Regions from separate parts of the Kribbella sp. NPDC048928 genome, predicted to be linked through region 1. Evidence: riboswitches for the same ligand, from Rfam matches in the RefSeq annotation. Region 1 holds a riboswitch; the other holds the start of a gene.

What was found. A riboswitch is a leader RNA that binds a small molecule or an ion and turns the genes downstream of it on or off. The one in region 1 is predicted to bind thiamine pyrophosphate.
Region 2: linked by a shared signal. The riboswitch ahead of ACGFI6_RS09375 (purine-cytosine permease family protein) and the one ahead of thiC (phosphomethylpyrimidine synthase ThiC) in region 1 are both predicted to bind thiamine pyrophosphate.

What each region holds. Positions count from the first base shown of each region.
Region 1 is NZ_JBICUC010000007.1:280,235-287,577, forward strand. It holds gene ACGFI6_RS29535 (DUF2752 domain-containing protein) at 1-347, opposite strand, end outside; gene ACGFI6_RS29540 (RDD family protein) at 454-1,197, shown strand; gene ACGFI6_RS29545 (RDD family protein) at 1,204-1,902, shown strand; gene ACGFI6_RS29550 (hypothetical protein) at 1,905-2,459, opposite strand; gene ACGFI6_RS29555 (transposase) at 2,456-3,055, opposite strand; gene thiC (phosphomethylpyrimidine synthase ThiC) at 3,199-4,740, opposite strand; TPP riboswitch at 4,732-4,864, opposite strand; gene ACGFI6_RS29565 (lysophospholipid acyltransferase family protein) at 4,952-5,695, shown strand; gene ACGFI6_RS29570 (hypothetical protein) at 5,821-6,345, shown strand; gene ACGFI6_RS29575 (hypothetical protein) at 6,342-6,575, opposite strand; gene ACGFI6_RS29580 (anion permease) at 6,589-7,343, opposite strand, start outside.
Region 2 is NZ_JBICUC010000002.1:510,994-518,336, forward strand. It holds gene ACGFI6_RS09350 (flavin reductase family protein) at 1-520, opposite strand, end outside; gene ACGFI6_RS09355 (putative leader peptide) at 583-654, opposite strand; gene ACGFI6_RS09360 (RNA polymerase sigma factor) at 748-1,230, shown strand; gene ACGFI6_RS09365 (methylated-DNA--[protein]-cysteine S-methyltransferase) at 1,223-1,789, shown strand; gene ACGFI6_RS09370 (class I SAM-dependent methyltransferase) at 1,882-2,562, opposite strand; gene ACGFI6_RS09375 (purine-cytosine permease family protein) at 2,614-3,942, opposite strand; TPP riboswitch at 3,938-4,054, opposite strand; gene ACGFI6_RS09380 (alpha/beta fold hydrolase) at 4,072-4,734, opposite strand; gene ACGFI6_RS09385 (hypothetical protein) at 4,731-5,459, opposite strand; gene ACGFI6_RS09390 (DUF3152 domain-containing protein) at 5,489-6,331, opposite strand; gene ACGFI6_RS09395 (ATP-binding protein) at 6,502-7,343, opposite strand, start outside.

The DNA of each region.
Region 1 (7,343 bases):
GGCAGCTTGACCAGGCGGAGCGACTCCAGCGACCAGGCAAGCAGTTGGTAGCCGACGGCAACAGCGATCAGCGGCCCGAGCACGAAGACCACGGGGTTGAAGTGCCACGCCCCGGCGAAGTCTCCACGCAGCATGGACGCGGCCATTCTCGTCGAGCCGCAGAGCGGGCAGTTCAGGCCGGTCGTCGCGTGCAGGATGCACGGAACGCCGATCCGTTGGCCGGACAGCTGATACACCCCCGCCAGCAGGAAGCCGCCGACGCCGACCACGGTCAGGCCCCACACCCGGCGGTCCAGCGGCCGCACCGGACCGGTGGGCCGGAGGACGACACTCTGCGAGACGCTCACAACACAACGATAACTCTCGCGGCGTGGGATCCGTCGGTGGATCTGATCCGTCGGACGATTAGCCTGCAACTCACTCCTCAATGCACTTACGCCAGAAGGGATCGTCGTGAGCAATCCGACGCCACCGCCGGGTTACGGCCCGCAAGACCCACAACAGCCCGGCCAGTACGGTCAGCAGCCGGGCTACGGGCAGCAGCCGGGGCAGCCTGGTCAGTACGGCCAGCAGCCCGGGTACGGGCAGCAGCAGCCTGGGTACGGGCAGCAGCAGCCTGGGTACGGCCAACAACCCGGCTACGGGCAGCAGCCCGGTCAGCCTGGTCAGTACGGTCAGCCTGGCCAGTACGGGCAGCAGCCTGGGTACGGCCAACAGCCCGGGTACGGGCAGCAGCCCGGGCAGTACGGGCAGCCGGGTGCCGGGCAGTACGGCTACGGCGGCGGGGTCCCCGGCAATCTGGCGGACTGGCCGAGCCGGGCCGGTGCGTACCTGATCGACGCCGCGACGATCGGTATCCCGTGCGGTATCGGCGCGGGGATCGCCAGCGCCAGCGACAGCGCCGCGCTCGTGATCATCGGTGTCATCTTCTACCTGATCGGCCTCGGTGTGGCGATCTGGAACATCCTGATCCGGCAGGGCACCTCCGGGCAGACCGTCGGCAAGCAGGTGCTGAACATCAAGCTCGTCGGCGCCGACACCGGCCAGCCGATCGGCATCGGCAAGACGTTCCTGCGGCAGCTCACGCACATCCTCGACGGCCTGGCCTGCTACATCGGCTACCTGTGGCCGCTGTGGGACGAGAAGAAGCAGACGTTCGCGGACAAGATCAACAACACCTACGTTGTGAAGGTCTGACCTCAGGTGAGCACACCCGGGTACCCCCAGCGGCCCGACGACCAGCCCCAGCACGGCCAGCAGCCGGGACAACCTGGCCAACAGCCTGGCCAGCCCTACGGACCACAGTACGGTCAGCCCTACGGACCCCAGTACGGCCAGCCTTATGGGCAACCGCAGTACGGGCAGCAGCAGCATCCCCAGGCGCAGTACGGTCAGCCTCCTGGGCAGCCACCGTACGGGCAACAGCCGCCGGGCTACGGCTACGGGTACGGCGGTCCGCCGGCGCCGCTGGCCGACTGGCTGCCGCGGGTCGGGGCGTCGTTGCTCGACGGGCTGATCAGCGGCGTGCCGATCGCGATCGGCTACGGGGTGTTCATCGCGGACATCCTGACTCGGCAGAACCGCTACGACGACGATCCGTCCGCTTTCGCGATCATCCTGCTCATCGTCGGCTTCCTCGCCAGCTTCGGCCTGGGCCTGTGGAACAGGGTGTTCCGGCAGGGACGTACCGGGCAGAGCATCGGCAAGAGCGTGCTGCATCTGCGGCTGATCGACTCCCGGACCGGCGAGACGATCGGCGCCGGGCGTGCGTTTCTGCGGGAGTTCTTGAGCGGCATCTTCAACAACGCCTGCTTCCTGGACTCGCTGTGGCCCCTGTGGGACGAGCAGAAGCAGACCTGGCACGACAAGGTGTCCAACACCTGGGTGGTACGCACCAACTGACCTCAGTGCGAGCGCAGGAGGCCCGCACAGGTCACTGCCCACAGCACGCTGGTGAACGTACCGATGATGAAGCGCTCCGCGACCGCCTGCGGAGTGACGGACGCGGGCTGGTCCGGGCTGCGCAGCTCGGGGTACCTGGCGAGGCCCTTGATCGCCAGCACGATGGCGATGCCCTCAGGCCAGTCCGCAACCAGCGACGCATAGATGGCCAGCCGCTCCAGCGCACCGATCAGTGCGCCGCCACGTAGTACCTCACCGGCCTTCTGCGTCGATTGGGCGCGAGTACTGCGACGGTCCGCCAACGCCAGCACAGAGGTCGTCAGCGGGCCGCCACCGGTCACTGCGAGCGCCCCGGCGAGCAGGAGCAGTACGTTCCACCAGCGCTCGGCCCAGTCGCTCACACCGTGCCCAGCGAGCAGCAGTACGCCCACGGCGGCCAGGCAGGCGAGCATGACGCCGCTGATGACGATCTCCAGCGTGGAACCGGACTTGGGAACCCACGCCAGCACGGCCAGGACCAGTGCGGCCGCCGTGAGCGCAAGGACCAGCGCCGTCACGCAGCAGCCCCAGCGCCGAGCAGGTCTGCCGCGAGAACGCGTCCGCGCTGCTCCTCGGCGAATCCGGCCGCCTGGGCCCGTTGGGTCACTGCCGACTGGCTGATGCCGAGCTTCACGCCGACCTCTCGTCTGGTAAGTCCTTCGGCCAGCAGGTCCGCCACTGCCCAGCCACGGTCGCTGCGACGTCGCAGTACGGACGCCATCAGCCACAGCACTGTCTCGACCTGCTCGGCGCTGCGTGGATCCGCTCCGACGACGTTCACGTGGTGCGGGCTGGACTTGGCCCGCGTGACCGCCTCCCGCGCGAACACGAACGCCTCGCCGTTTCCGGCCCGCGTGCTGCGCGGCAGCGGCTCGGTGACGTCGCCGATGCCGAGTCCGACGTACCAGCTGTCGGAGCGGAGCAGCTCGACGATCATGTCGACGGCCGGCCGGGCCTCGGAGAGTACGCCCTGCACCTCGTCGCCGGCGGTCCGCTCGAACTTCCGCAGCAGCCCGGTCCGCCGCGGGCGGCGGTTCAGGGCGGTCAGTAGCTCGGGTACGAGATCGCTCGTGCTTCGGCTGCCGCGCTGATCTACCGTGAGAACGAAGACCATCGCCTGCACCTCCTTCCGAGGGCTTAAGGCTACAGTCTTATTCACGCTGAGTGAAGGCTAAAACCTGAATCGGTTCACCCGATCACTCACCGTATCCGGAGCCAACTGCTCCCGGGGACGAGTCCGGGAGCAGTTGCTATGCCCTAGTCCACGATCGGCAGATAGTGCTCGCGGAGGTCCGCGCTGATCCGCATCGAGCAGAACTTCGGACCGCACATCGAGCAGAAGTGGGCGGTCTTGGCCGGCTCGGCGGGCAGCGTCTCGTCATGGAAGGACCGCGCGGTGTCCGGATCCAGCGAGAGGTTGAACTGGTCCTCCCAGCGGAACTCGAACCTTGCCTTGGACAACGTGTCGTCCCAGGCCTGTGCGCCCGGATGGCCCTTCGCCAGATCGGCCGCGTGGGCAGCGATCTTGTACGTGATGACGCCGGTCTTCACGTCGTCACGGTCCGGCAGCCCGAGATGTTCCTTCGGCGTGACGTAGCAGAGCATCGCCGTACCCAGCCAGCCGATCTGCGCCGCGCCGATCGCCGACGTGATGTGGTCGTAGGCCGGCGCCACATCGGTTGCCAACGGCCCCAAAGTGTAGAACGGCGCCTCGCCGCACAGCTCTTCCTCGAGCCGTACGTTCTCCGCGATCTTGTGCAGCGGCACATGTCCCGGGCCCTCGATCATCACCTGGACGTCGTGCTCCCAGGCGATCCGGGTGAGCTCCCCCAGCGTCCGCAGCTCGGCGAACTGCGCCTGGTCGTTCGCGTCCGCGATACACCCCGGCCGCAGCCCGTCGCCGAGCGAGAACGTCACGTCGTACGCCCGGAGGATCTCGCAGAGCTCCGCGAAATGCGTGTACAGGAAGGATTCCTGCTGATGCGCGAGGCACCACGCTGCCATGATGGATCCGCCCCGCGACACGATCCCGGTGATCCGCCGTACGGTCAGCGGGATGTACGCCCGCAGGACGCCGGCATGCACTGTCATGTAGTCGACACCCTGCTCGCACTGCTCGATCACGGTGTCGCGGTACACCTCCCACGACAGCGCGGCCGGATCGCCGTTGACCTTCTCCAGCGCCTGGTACAGCGGCACCGTCCCGATCGGCACCGGCGAGTTGCGCAGGATCCACTCCCGGGTCTCGTGGATGTTCTTCCCGGTGGACAGGTCCATCACGGTGTCCGCGCCCCACCTGGTCGCCCAGACGAGCTTCTCGACCTCTTCCTCGACCGAACTGGTGACCGCGGAGTTGCCGATGTTCGCGTTCACCTTCACCAGGAACTTCTTGCCGATGATCATCGGCTCGCTCTCCGGATGGCAGCGGTTCGCCGGGATCACCGCCCGGCCGCGGGCGACCTCGTCGCGGACGAGCTCCGGGTCGAGTCCCTCTCGCAACGCGACGTACCGCATCTCCTCGGTGATCACCCCGGCGCGCGCGTGCCCGAGCTGGGTGCGCCGCTCGCGTCCGGCGATCCAGTCCCGCCGCAGCGCGGGCAGACCGGCCTGTACGTCGATCGTCGCGGCCGCGTCGGTGTACGGGCCGGACGTGTCGTACAGGTCGAAGTGCTCGCCGTTGGTGAGATGGACGCGCCGTGCCGGTACGCCGAGATCGGAGCGGTAGATCTTCTCCGAACCCGAGATCGGGCCGGTGGTGACCACCGGACGGATCGTGCTGGACGTGCTGACATTGACCATGGTGCTGCTCCCTACGCCGGAATTACCCGGACAGGTTCGGCGGTCGGCGGCGCCGGCCAGGTGTCGATGCCTGGTCCAGCCGCCCTCTCAGCCCACTACGGTGCGAGCTCCCGCGGTCTCAAGTTGTCACCGGCCACCCTAGTGCACCGCGTCGGAAGTTGTTGAGTGATTGCGGCGCCCAGGCACTGGACGATGCCTGTAGCGTCGGGTCATGCGAGACCTCGTCTACCCGCCCGTCATCGGCTTCGCGAAGACCGCCTTCCTGGCGCTCGATCTGAAGATCCGCCGGACCGGGACCGAACACGTCCCGCGCACCGGCGGCGCCCTGATCGCGATCAACCACATCAGCTACGTCGACTTCATCCTGGGCGGGTACGGCGCCGTGCCGGCCAAGCGGCTGACCCGGTTCATGGCCAAGGAAGTGCTGTTCCGCAATCGGTACTCCGGCCCGCTGATGCGTGGCATGCACCACATCCCGGTCGACCGGGACGCCGGCGCGACGTCGTACCGGACGGCCCTGGAGTACCTCGCCGCCGGTGAGCTCGTCGGCGTCTTCCCGGAGGCGACGATCAGCCGGTCGTTCGAGCTCAAGGAGTTCAAGTCCGGCACGGTACGGATGGCGGCGGAGGCCGGCGTACCGGTGCTGCCGATGATCCTGTGGGGCACCCAGCGGATGTTCACCAAGGACCGGCCGCGGGACTTCTCGAGGCATCGCCCGATCTCGATCAGCATCGGGGCACCGATCACCGTGACGGCCGCCGATGACCCGGCCGCAGCGACCGCGAACCTGCGCTCGGTGATGGCCGGGATGCTCGACGAGAGCATCCGCAGCTATCCCGAGCAGCCGGCCGGCGCCTGGTGGCTGCCGGCCTCGTACGGCGGCGGCGCGCCGACCCCGGACGAGGCCGAACGGCTCGACCGCGAGGAGCTGGCCGAGCGCCGCAAGAAGGCCTGAAACCCTTGACCTGCGGTGCGGATCGAGGGTACGAAAGCACTCGTTGACGTAGCAGGAACCTGGGGGGTCCCTGTGCGGCGAGCTGCTGCGGTGGCTCGCGTACTCGAGCGGGCGGGGGCAGGTTCTTGTTCGATTCACCGGAAGAGCTGCATCTTTTCGACCCCGGTGCCCTGACACCGGCACCGCATGTGGCCGAGCACATCCCGGATGCCGGCGCGTACTTCATCGACTGGGCGACCCGTGGTCTGTCCGCGGACCGTGCCCGCGAGGTGGAGTCCGCGGTGAACGGCCGGCGCAACCAGAACGGCTGGTTCCCACTCGAGTCGCTGGACAGCATCGGCCGGAAGGGGTTCTGGCGCGGCCCGCTGACCTACCTGGCGCGGATGACCGCCGACGACCCGCGGATCGTTCAGGAGTGGGCCACGGACGGCCTGGACGGCAAGCAGGCGACCGGCGTCGAGGCCACCGTGGACCATCTGCTCTACCAGCAGGGCCACGCGGCCGCAGCGACCTGGGCCGTCGCCGTACGCCCACGCACCTTCCTGGACGCGGAGGTCCTCGGCGACCGGCTCCTGGCCGCTTGGGAGTACAACCTCGGCTCCATCCGCGTGAAGGACGTCGCCAAGGCCGTACGCCGCTGGAACCGCTAGTGGAACTGCGGGATGATCAGGTACAGCCCGTAGAGCACCGCGGCCAGGCAGCCCGCGAAGCACAGTGCGGCGACACCGGTGTCCATGAAGGACGGCTGCCGCTTCTCGTCGATCGCCACGGCCCGCCGCGACATGGCGGTCACGCCGAATGCGAACAGGACCGCCAGGCCGACGCCGAAGATCAGGCTGACCAGTGCCACCTCACCGAGGGCACCCCAGTTGACGTGCATCGCCGTACTCCTCTCAGGCTGCCGCGGCCGTGGCTGCGGGGGTCGACGAGCTCGGGTACTCGTTCACGTTGTCCGACGTCACCGGGCGGCGCCGGGACGCGGCGTAGATCGCACCGCCGGCCGCCACCGCGAGGATCGCGATGATCACGACGCCGAGGTTGCCGGAGTCGGCGACCTCACCGGCCAGTGCACCGACGATCGCAGCGGCCGGCAGCGTCAGCAGCCAGGCCACGGCCATCCGGCCGGCCACCGTCCAGCGCACCTCGGCCAGCCGCTTGCCGAGTCCCGCGCCGAGGATGCTGCCGGAGCAGACCTGCGTGGTGGACAGCGGGAAGCCCAGGTGCGACGAGACCAGCAGCACCGAGGTCGAGCTGGTCTCCGCGGAGAAGCCCTGCGGCGACTCGATCTCGGCCAGCCCCTTGCCCATCGTCCGGATGATCCGCCAGCCGCCCAGGTACGTGCCGAGCGCGATCGCCGTACCGGCCGCCAGGATCACCCACAGCGGCGGCTTGGCACCGGAGTGCAGGCTGCCGGAGGTGATCAGTACGAGCGTGATCACACCCATCGTCTTCTGCGCGTCACCCGTGCCGTGCGCCAGCGAGACCAGCGACGCCGAGGCGATCTGCCCGGCCCGGAACCCGTCGTCGACCGACTTCTTCCGGGCCCGCTGGGTGATCTTGTAGGCCAGGAACGTGCCGAGCAGCGCGACGACACCGGCCACGATCGGCGCCGCGACGGCCGGGATGATGATCTTCTGGACGACCGTCG
Region 2 (7,343 bases), on a different contig from region 1:
GGTAGAGCAGCGGCTCGTGCTCACGGCGTTCGGTGTGGGTGGCCAGGCGGGCGACGACCAGGCAGTGGTCGCCGACGGCGAAGCGGTGCTCGACCTGGGCGTGCAGGAAGCTCGGCGCCTCGTCGAGGACGGGTTCGCCGGTAGCCAGCCGCGACCAGCGGGTCGGCTCGGCGAAGCGGTCGATGCCGCTGGTGGCGAACCGCCCGGCGATCGGGTGCTGGTCGGCGGACAGGAAGTTGATCACCAGGCTTTCGGCCGTACTCACGGTCGGCCAACTGGACGCGCTGGTGGCGATCGCGAACGAGACCAGCGGCGGCAGCAGGCTGACCGAGACCAGCGAGGTCGCGGTGAAGCCGGCCGGGCCGTGGCCGGCGTCCGCGGTGATCACCACGACGCCGGCGGCGTGGCGACGGAACACGGACTTGTAGACGTCGGCGTCCACGATCCGCTCCACAGTGCGGAGTTCTGGGCGGTCGGGCACCACGGACAGGGCAGGACGATGCAACGCAGGAACGGACATGACTCTCCCTTGGGGAGGAAGGGGTGTACGGCGAGAGTTCGCCGGAGTGAGGGGGCCGCGCGTCAGCGACAGGTGGCGCTTGCCGTCCGCAGGAGATCGATGACGCGACGGCGGGTGAGGTGGGTCGTCGTCATGTCAGCTATCTTCGCACCATTGTCTATCGGCTAACTAGACAATCTCGTGATCCGGACTCACACGCCGGAACGCCGATGCGTTCTACTTGCGTGATGACTATCGGGTTGCCGCCGTTCCAGGCACTGGTCGACGCGCACTGGCGAGACGTCGCCAGGCTCGCGCGTGCGATGGCCGGGCAGGACGGCGACGACGTGGCGCAGCGCGCCTGGGAGAAGGCGTACGCCGCGTACCCGACGCTGAAGTCGGCGAAGAACCTGCGCAGCTGGCTGCTCACCATCACCGCCCGATGCGCGACCGACGTCCACCGGGCACGGAAACCGCAGCGCCCACTGGAGGACGCGCCGCCGGTCGCGGTCCAAGGCCCGGAGGCCGCGGAGTGGCCGGACCCGGATCTCTGGCGAGCGGTGAACGAACTGCCGGAGCGGCAACGCTTCGCGGTCACGCTGAAGTACGTCGGCGACCTGGACCACCACGGCGTGGCCGCCGCCCTGGACACCACGCCCGCCGCGTCGCGCCGGCTCGTCAGCGACGCGTTGGCGGCCCTGCGTACGAAACTCGGAGTACACGATGACTGATCTCGAGAGCCGGCTGACCCGGCTCGGCACCACTGACTTCAAACCACCCGTCCTGCCGGACGCCGACGTCGCTTACACACTGCACGACACCCCGATCGGCACGATGCTGCTCGCGATCGCGCACGGGCGGGTCGTCGCGAGCTCGTTCGACGACGAGGAGACGATGACCAACCGGCTTGCCCGCGCGGTCTCTCCCCGGGTGCTGCGGCAGGCTCGACCGCTGGACGACGTACGGCGGCAGCTCGACGAGTACCTCGACGGGCAGCGGCAGACGTTCGACCTGGACATCGACCTGGTGCTCGCGTCGCCGTTCCAGCGGCTCGTACTGGAGGACCTGCCGGAGCACACCAGCTACGGCCGTACGACGACGTACGGCGCCGTTGCCGTCGGCATCGACAAGCCGAAGGCGGCGCGCGCGGTCGGTACCGCACTGGGCGCGAACCCGGTGTGCGTCGTGCTGCCGTGCCACCGGGTGATCGGCGCGAGCGGGGCGCTCACCGGATATGCCGGCGGCCTCGACGCGAAGCGTTTTTTGCTGAATCTGGAAGCAAAAAGCTGACGTTTCCGGAATCGTCCGGAATGGTTTTAGACTCGCTGGACAAAGGAGCAGATCCCCAGTGTGGAGTGGGGATCTGCTTCTTTACACGTCAGCTAGTTTGCGGGGCTGTGGATCTCCAGGATCAACCTGCGGCGGCCGCCCCATTCGCGTTTGTAGACCTTGAAATCGTCGATTCCGGCGGCTGCGCAGAGCCGGCCGTAGCTGATCTCGTCGTGGATGAAGTGCACGCTGCTGCGGTCGTCGTCGTGCTCGGTGGTGACGATCCGGTGCTCCGGTCCCTGGCGCATCCCGTTGGCGATCTCAGCCGCCGTCGCGGGTCCCCAGTACGGGCCCTCGATGATCGCGATACCGCCCGGCTTCAGCACCCGGGAGATCTCGCAGATCGTCGAGAGCTGCTCGTCCTCGGCAAACAGTTCGTGGAACGCGGTCCACAGGCAGATCACCGCGTCGAACGAGTCCCACTTGTACGGCAGGTCGGTCATCGAGCCGATCGCCCAGTCGATCGCGAGCTCCTCCTCGGCGGCCTTCGCGCGGCCCGCCTCGAGCAGGTTCGGCGAGATGTCCAGGCCGCGCACGACCTTCCCGGCCCGGCGCAGCGGCACCGCGATCCTGCCGTACCCACAGCACAGGTCGAGGACCGTCTCGCGACCGTCCAGCAGTTCCTCGACCGCCGTCACAATCGCCGCGTCCCGCTCAGGCGTCGTCCGGGCCGCAAGCCCGTCGGCCCCCAGCTCCGCATACTCGGCCCGGCTACGCAGTGCGGAATTCAGCATGCCGCCAGTATCCCGGCTACTCCGGGTCAGCTGTCCACCACCCAGCACCGATCAAACCTGGGCGGTGGGGCGGCGGAGGCGGCCGAGGACGATGGCGGCGATGATTGAGACGAGGATCGAGGTGTAGGTGGCGCCTAGCCAGCCGGGGACGGGATGGTGGGCGAAGAGGGCCTGCTGGATGTCGGTCCAGAAGGGGGACCAGCCGGCGACGGTGCCTGGGTTGACCAGCTGGTACGCGATGAAGCCGATCAGCCACGCGACGGTCGGTTGCCAGCGGAACTTCGATGTACTGGAGACGTCCCACTTCATCTTGCTGACCACGAAGAAGTCGGCGATCGCGACCGCGAACAACGGGATGAAGACCGAGCCGATCAGGTACAGGAACTGGGTGTAGTTGCCCAGGTCAATGAACAGGGCGATGCCGGTGGCAACAACCCCGATCGCGACCGAGATCCACCGGCGGTCGATGTGCCCGACGAGGTTGTGTACGGCCATGGTGGTCGAGTAGACGTTCGCGTACGCCTCGTCGACCTCGTCCACCAGCAGGACGAGCAGCGCGATCGCGCCGGCCGGCAGGGTGACCAGTGCGGTGATGACGTCATCGCTGTTGGTCTGCAGCGTCGCGACGGCGACCACTCCGAGTGCGTAGTACCCGATCGCGGCGAGCCCGTACCCGAGTGCGGATCCACCGAATGCTGCCTTGTTGGTCCGCGAGTGCCGCGTGTAGTCCGCGGCGAGGGGTGCGAAGGAAACGACACCGGCCGCGGCCAGGTCGACGGCCGGCCAGAAGCCGAACACCTGGTCCTGCGGCAGTGCGTGCGACGGCTTGCTGAGCACCTGTACGAACAGGAAGACCGACGCCGCGAGCACCAGCCAGACCATGAACTTCCGCAAGAGCTTGACGCTGCCCAGCGGACGTACCGCCATCGTCGTCGCGATGATCCCCGCGAGTACGACGAACAGCCAGCGCCAGCGTTCGCTCGTGACGGCGACCGCGGCCTGCGAGATCACGATGATCTCCATCGTCGCCCAGCCGACGTTCTGTGCGATGTTCAGTACCGTCGGCGCCATCGAGCCGCGCCGGCCGAACAGCCCCCGCAGACTCGCCATCGCGGGTGCACCGGTCTGCGACCCGAACACGGCCGCGCCGCCGAGCACCAGCGCCCCGATGCCACAGCCGACGACGACCGCGAGCAGCCCCTGCCACAGCGACCCGGTGTACGCCGCGACGAGCGCACCGGTCACCGGGCCGAACAGCGAGATCCCGAAATTGCCCCAGAGCGTGAACTGGTCGAAGAATCCGAGCGTCCGCGGCGCATCCGTGGTCAGAACGAGCGGCGCCTCGGTGCCGGAGGCTGGACGGACAGCTGTATCGGTCATGAGTGACCCCACTCCCTACGCCGGCATTACCCGGTCAGGTTCAGGCGGTCGGCGACCCAGCTGTCGCCCTCTCAGCCCGCGCATCTCGGTGCGAGCTCCCGCATAGGTTGGTGCTGCGAGTTTAACGCGTCAGCTAGTTTCCGGAAGGGCGGCTGCTCGTTCTATGAGCGCGGCGACCTCCGGGCCGTTCGTGACGATCGGTACATGCGCGCCGGTCTCGAGGGTGCGTGCCTCCCCGTGACTGAGCTCCGCGAGCCGCTCGACCCACTCCGCCGTCGACAGCAGGTCGTGCCGGCCGCGGACGATCAGCACCGGCGCCCTGACCTGTGAGATGACCTCGGCGAGGTCGTGGTGCCGGGACGCCTCACCGGCGCGGGCGATGCTCGGCAACGTCGTACGGGCGTACTGCGGTGTCACGGCTCGGATCAGCTTCGGTGAGTCCGGTACGGCGGAACCCAGCCAGCGCACTGCTCTGTCGACCCAGCTGGACATCCGGGCGTCACCAGCCGGCGCGACCAGCACCAGGGCGTGCACCAACTCGGGGTAGCGGACCGCTGTCTCGACGACGATCTGGCAGCTCGCCGAGTGGCCGACCAGCACGGCCCGCTCGCGGATCTTCCCGGCCAGCGCTACCGCGAGCGCACGCGGGTGCAGGTCCTCACGGGAGCCTGCCGGTTCGCCGTACCCGGGGAGAGTGACCACGTGGTACGACGAGACCAGATGCTCGACTGTCCTTGCGTATGACTCGGGGCCGAGGCCCAGACCCGGTACGAGGACGACAGGTGCGCTCACTCCCACGGAGCCTTGGCAGGGGGAGCGGTGACGACCGGGTTCGCCACGTCCGGCTTCAGCTCGCGGTACCCGAGGAAGAAACCGACTGCGAGGACGAGGAGGCCGAAGCCGCCCCAGCCGTAAGCCGTGGGCAACCGGTGGACCGCGCCGTCGTTGCCGCCGAGACCTGTGGACAGCACGATGATCAGCCAGACCAGGATGGGGACGGCGGACACCGCAACCAGCAGCAGGCCGACCAGCTCGACCGCGTCCGGGTTGCGCCCGACCTTGCGGCGGGCCAGTACGTCGCGGAGCCACATCGCCAGCGCGGCGACTCCGACGACCACGAGCAGCAGCTGGCCGATCGCGTCCAGCACGTCCGTACGCAGAGGGTGGTTGAGCGGCGACCCCGGCGCCTGGGAGATCTCCCGGAGCGCAACCCGCTGGACCGTCAGGACGAGCAGGCCGTAGATGGTGGCGATGAACGTCGCCAGCCCGACCACGCGGGCGGCTCGCAGGTCACGCGGTGCATCCTGCCGTCCGTAGGTCGGGAGCTGATGCGGCTCCGGGGCCGCGGGAGCCCCGTACGGTGCACCGGGGCGGTACGCCGGGGGCTGGTGATAGGCCGGGTTGCCCTGGGGTGGTGGCTGGGATCCGTAGGGCTGCGGTGACGCGTACGGGAACTCCTCCGACGGCTTGTCGGAGTCGCCGCCGCGTCCGTACGTCGGGAAGTCCTGTGACGACATCTGCTGCTCCTCCCGTCGTACCCAGTCTGTCAGGTGGCCTTGATCGTCGGCCAGGCGTTCGGCAGGCAGCCGGCCAGGCCCTTGGTCTGCTGCATCATCACCGGCGCGGGGGTCTTCGGCTTGGTGCAGGTCGAATGCCCGTGGCCGAGCGCGTGGCCGACCTCGTGGTTGACCAGGTAGCTGCGGTACAGCTCGACGTTGCCGTTGAACTCCGGGATCGCGTAGATCCAGCGCTTCGCGTTCAGCACCACGCGGTCCTCGACGCGGCAGGAGACCTCACCGCCGGTGTCGAGCGGGAGACACAGCTTGTCGGTCAGCGTCGGCGTCGCCAGGATGATGCGCAGGTCGGCGTCGGCCTTGTCGGTCCGCTCGAAGCTGACCGGGTGCAGCGCCTGCCAGCCGCGCGGGTCCGTCAGCGTCTTGTGGATCGCCGCGGCCACAGCAGGGCCGTTCACCGTCACGCCCTGCTCGATCTCGACGCGGTACGTCATCTTGTCGCGGAGGCCGTTCGCCTTGCTGAACCCCGGCACCACGGCGAGCTTCCCGGTCGACACCATGACGTTCGGCTTCGCGCCCTTGGGCTTACGCGTCAGAGTCGGCGCCGGACGCAACGGAGTGGTGAACTTCTGCGTAGGCGTCGCAACCGGGGCCGGCGTGGGCGTGGGCGTCGTGACGGTCTTCTCAGCCACGTTCTCGACCCCAGCGACAGCCTGCGCCGCCAGACTGCTGCGGTGCGCCACATCCGGATGCGCCACCACCACAGTCCCCAGCACCGCCAACGCAGTCACCACAAGCCATTGCCCCTTGTAAGACTTCCGCCGACTGTGCCGCCCACGCATCGCGGTCTTCTGGCCACGCCGCGGGGAGGTCATGGGGCCTCCCGGTCCGGACTGAGGAGCGGAGGGAGCGAAGCGACCGGAGTGACGAGGGAAGACCGGGAGCAAAGGCCCCATGACCACGCCGGCGCCGGAGGCCCGGCCAAAAGCACAGTCATGACACTTGACCCTACCGATACCTGCCGACGCACGAAAGTGCGGTTCTGTTAAGCCGTGCGGGTGCGGAGGAATTTGCCGAAGTGCGGGACTGTGAAGGCTACGGTGCCGCGTTCGGCGGAGAAGACCAGGCCTTTCTTGATCAGGCCGTCGCGGGCCGGGGAGAGGGACTGGGGTTTCCGGTTCAGGGTGCCGGCGACCTCGGAGGTCGGGACGGAGCCGTCGTCGACGCCGATGCCGAGCTCGGCCATGGCGCGCATGTACTCGCGTTCGGCGGGGGTGGCGCGCTCGTACCGGGAGCCGAAGAAGCCGACGGTCAGCTCGGCCGAGGCCTCGGGGCCTGCGACGGCCACGTCCTTGATGGTGATCGGTGAGGTCGGTGCGTGGTCCCAGGTGGAGTGCGCGAACGCCTGTACGAAGTACGGGTAGCCGTCTGTCTGCGCGTACAGCTCGTCCAGCGCTTCCTCTTCGTACTGCACGCCTTCGCTCTCCGCGGGGATCATCAGCGCCCGGTCGCATGCGTCACGCGCGAGGCGGTCGACGCGGATGTAGCGGAACAACCGCTCCGAGTAGGACTTGCTTGCGGACAGTACGGCCGGCAGGTGCGGCAGGCCCGCGCCGACGACGACCAGCGGCGCACTCTGCTGCGAGATCTCGTGGCAGGCGGCGCACAGCGCGGACAGGTCGTCCGAGCTGATGTCCTGCATCTCGTCGATGAACAGCCCGACCCCGACGGTCAGGTCGCCGGCCAGGTCCGCGGCGTCGGTGAACAGCTCGATCAGGTCCATCTCCAGGTCACCGGAGTCGGCCCGCCCCTTCGCCGCGGCCACGTCGACCGGTGGATGCCAGCGGATGCCCTTGCGGTCGTTCGCCGCCGTACGGAGCGCGAACG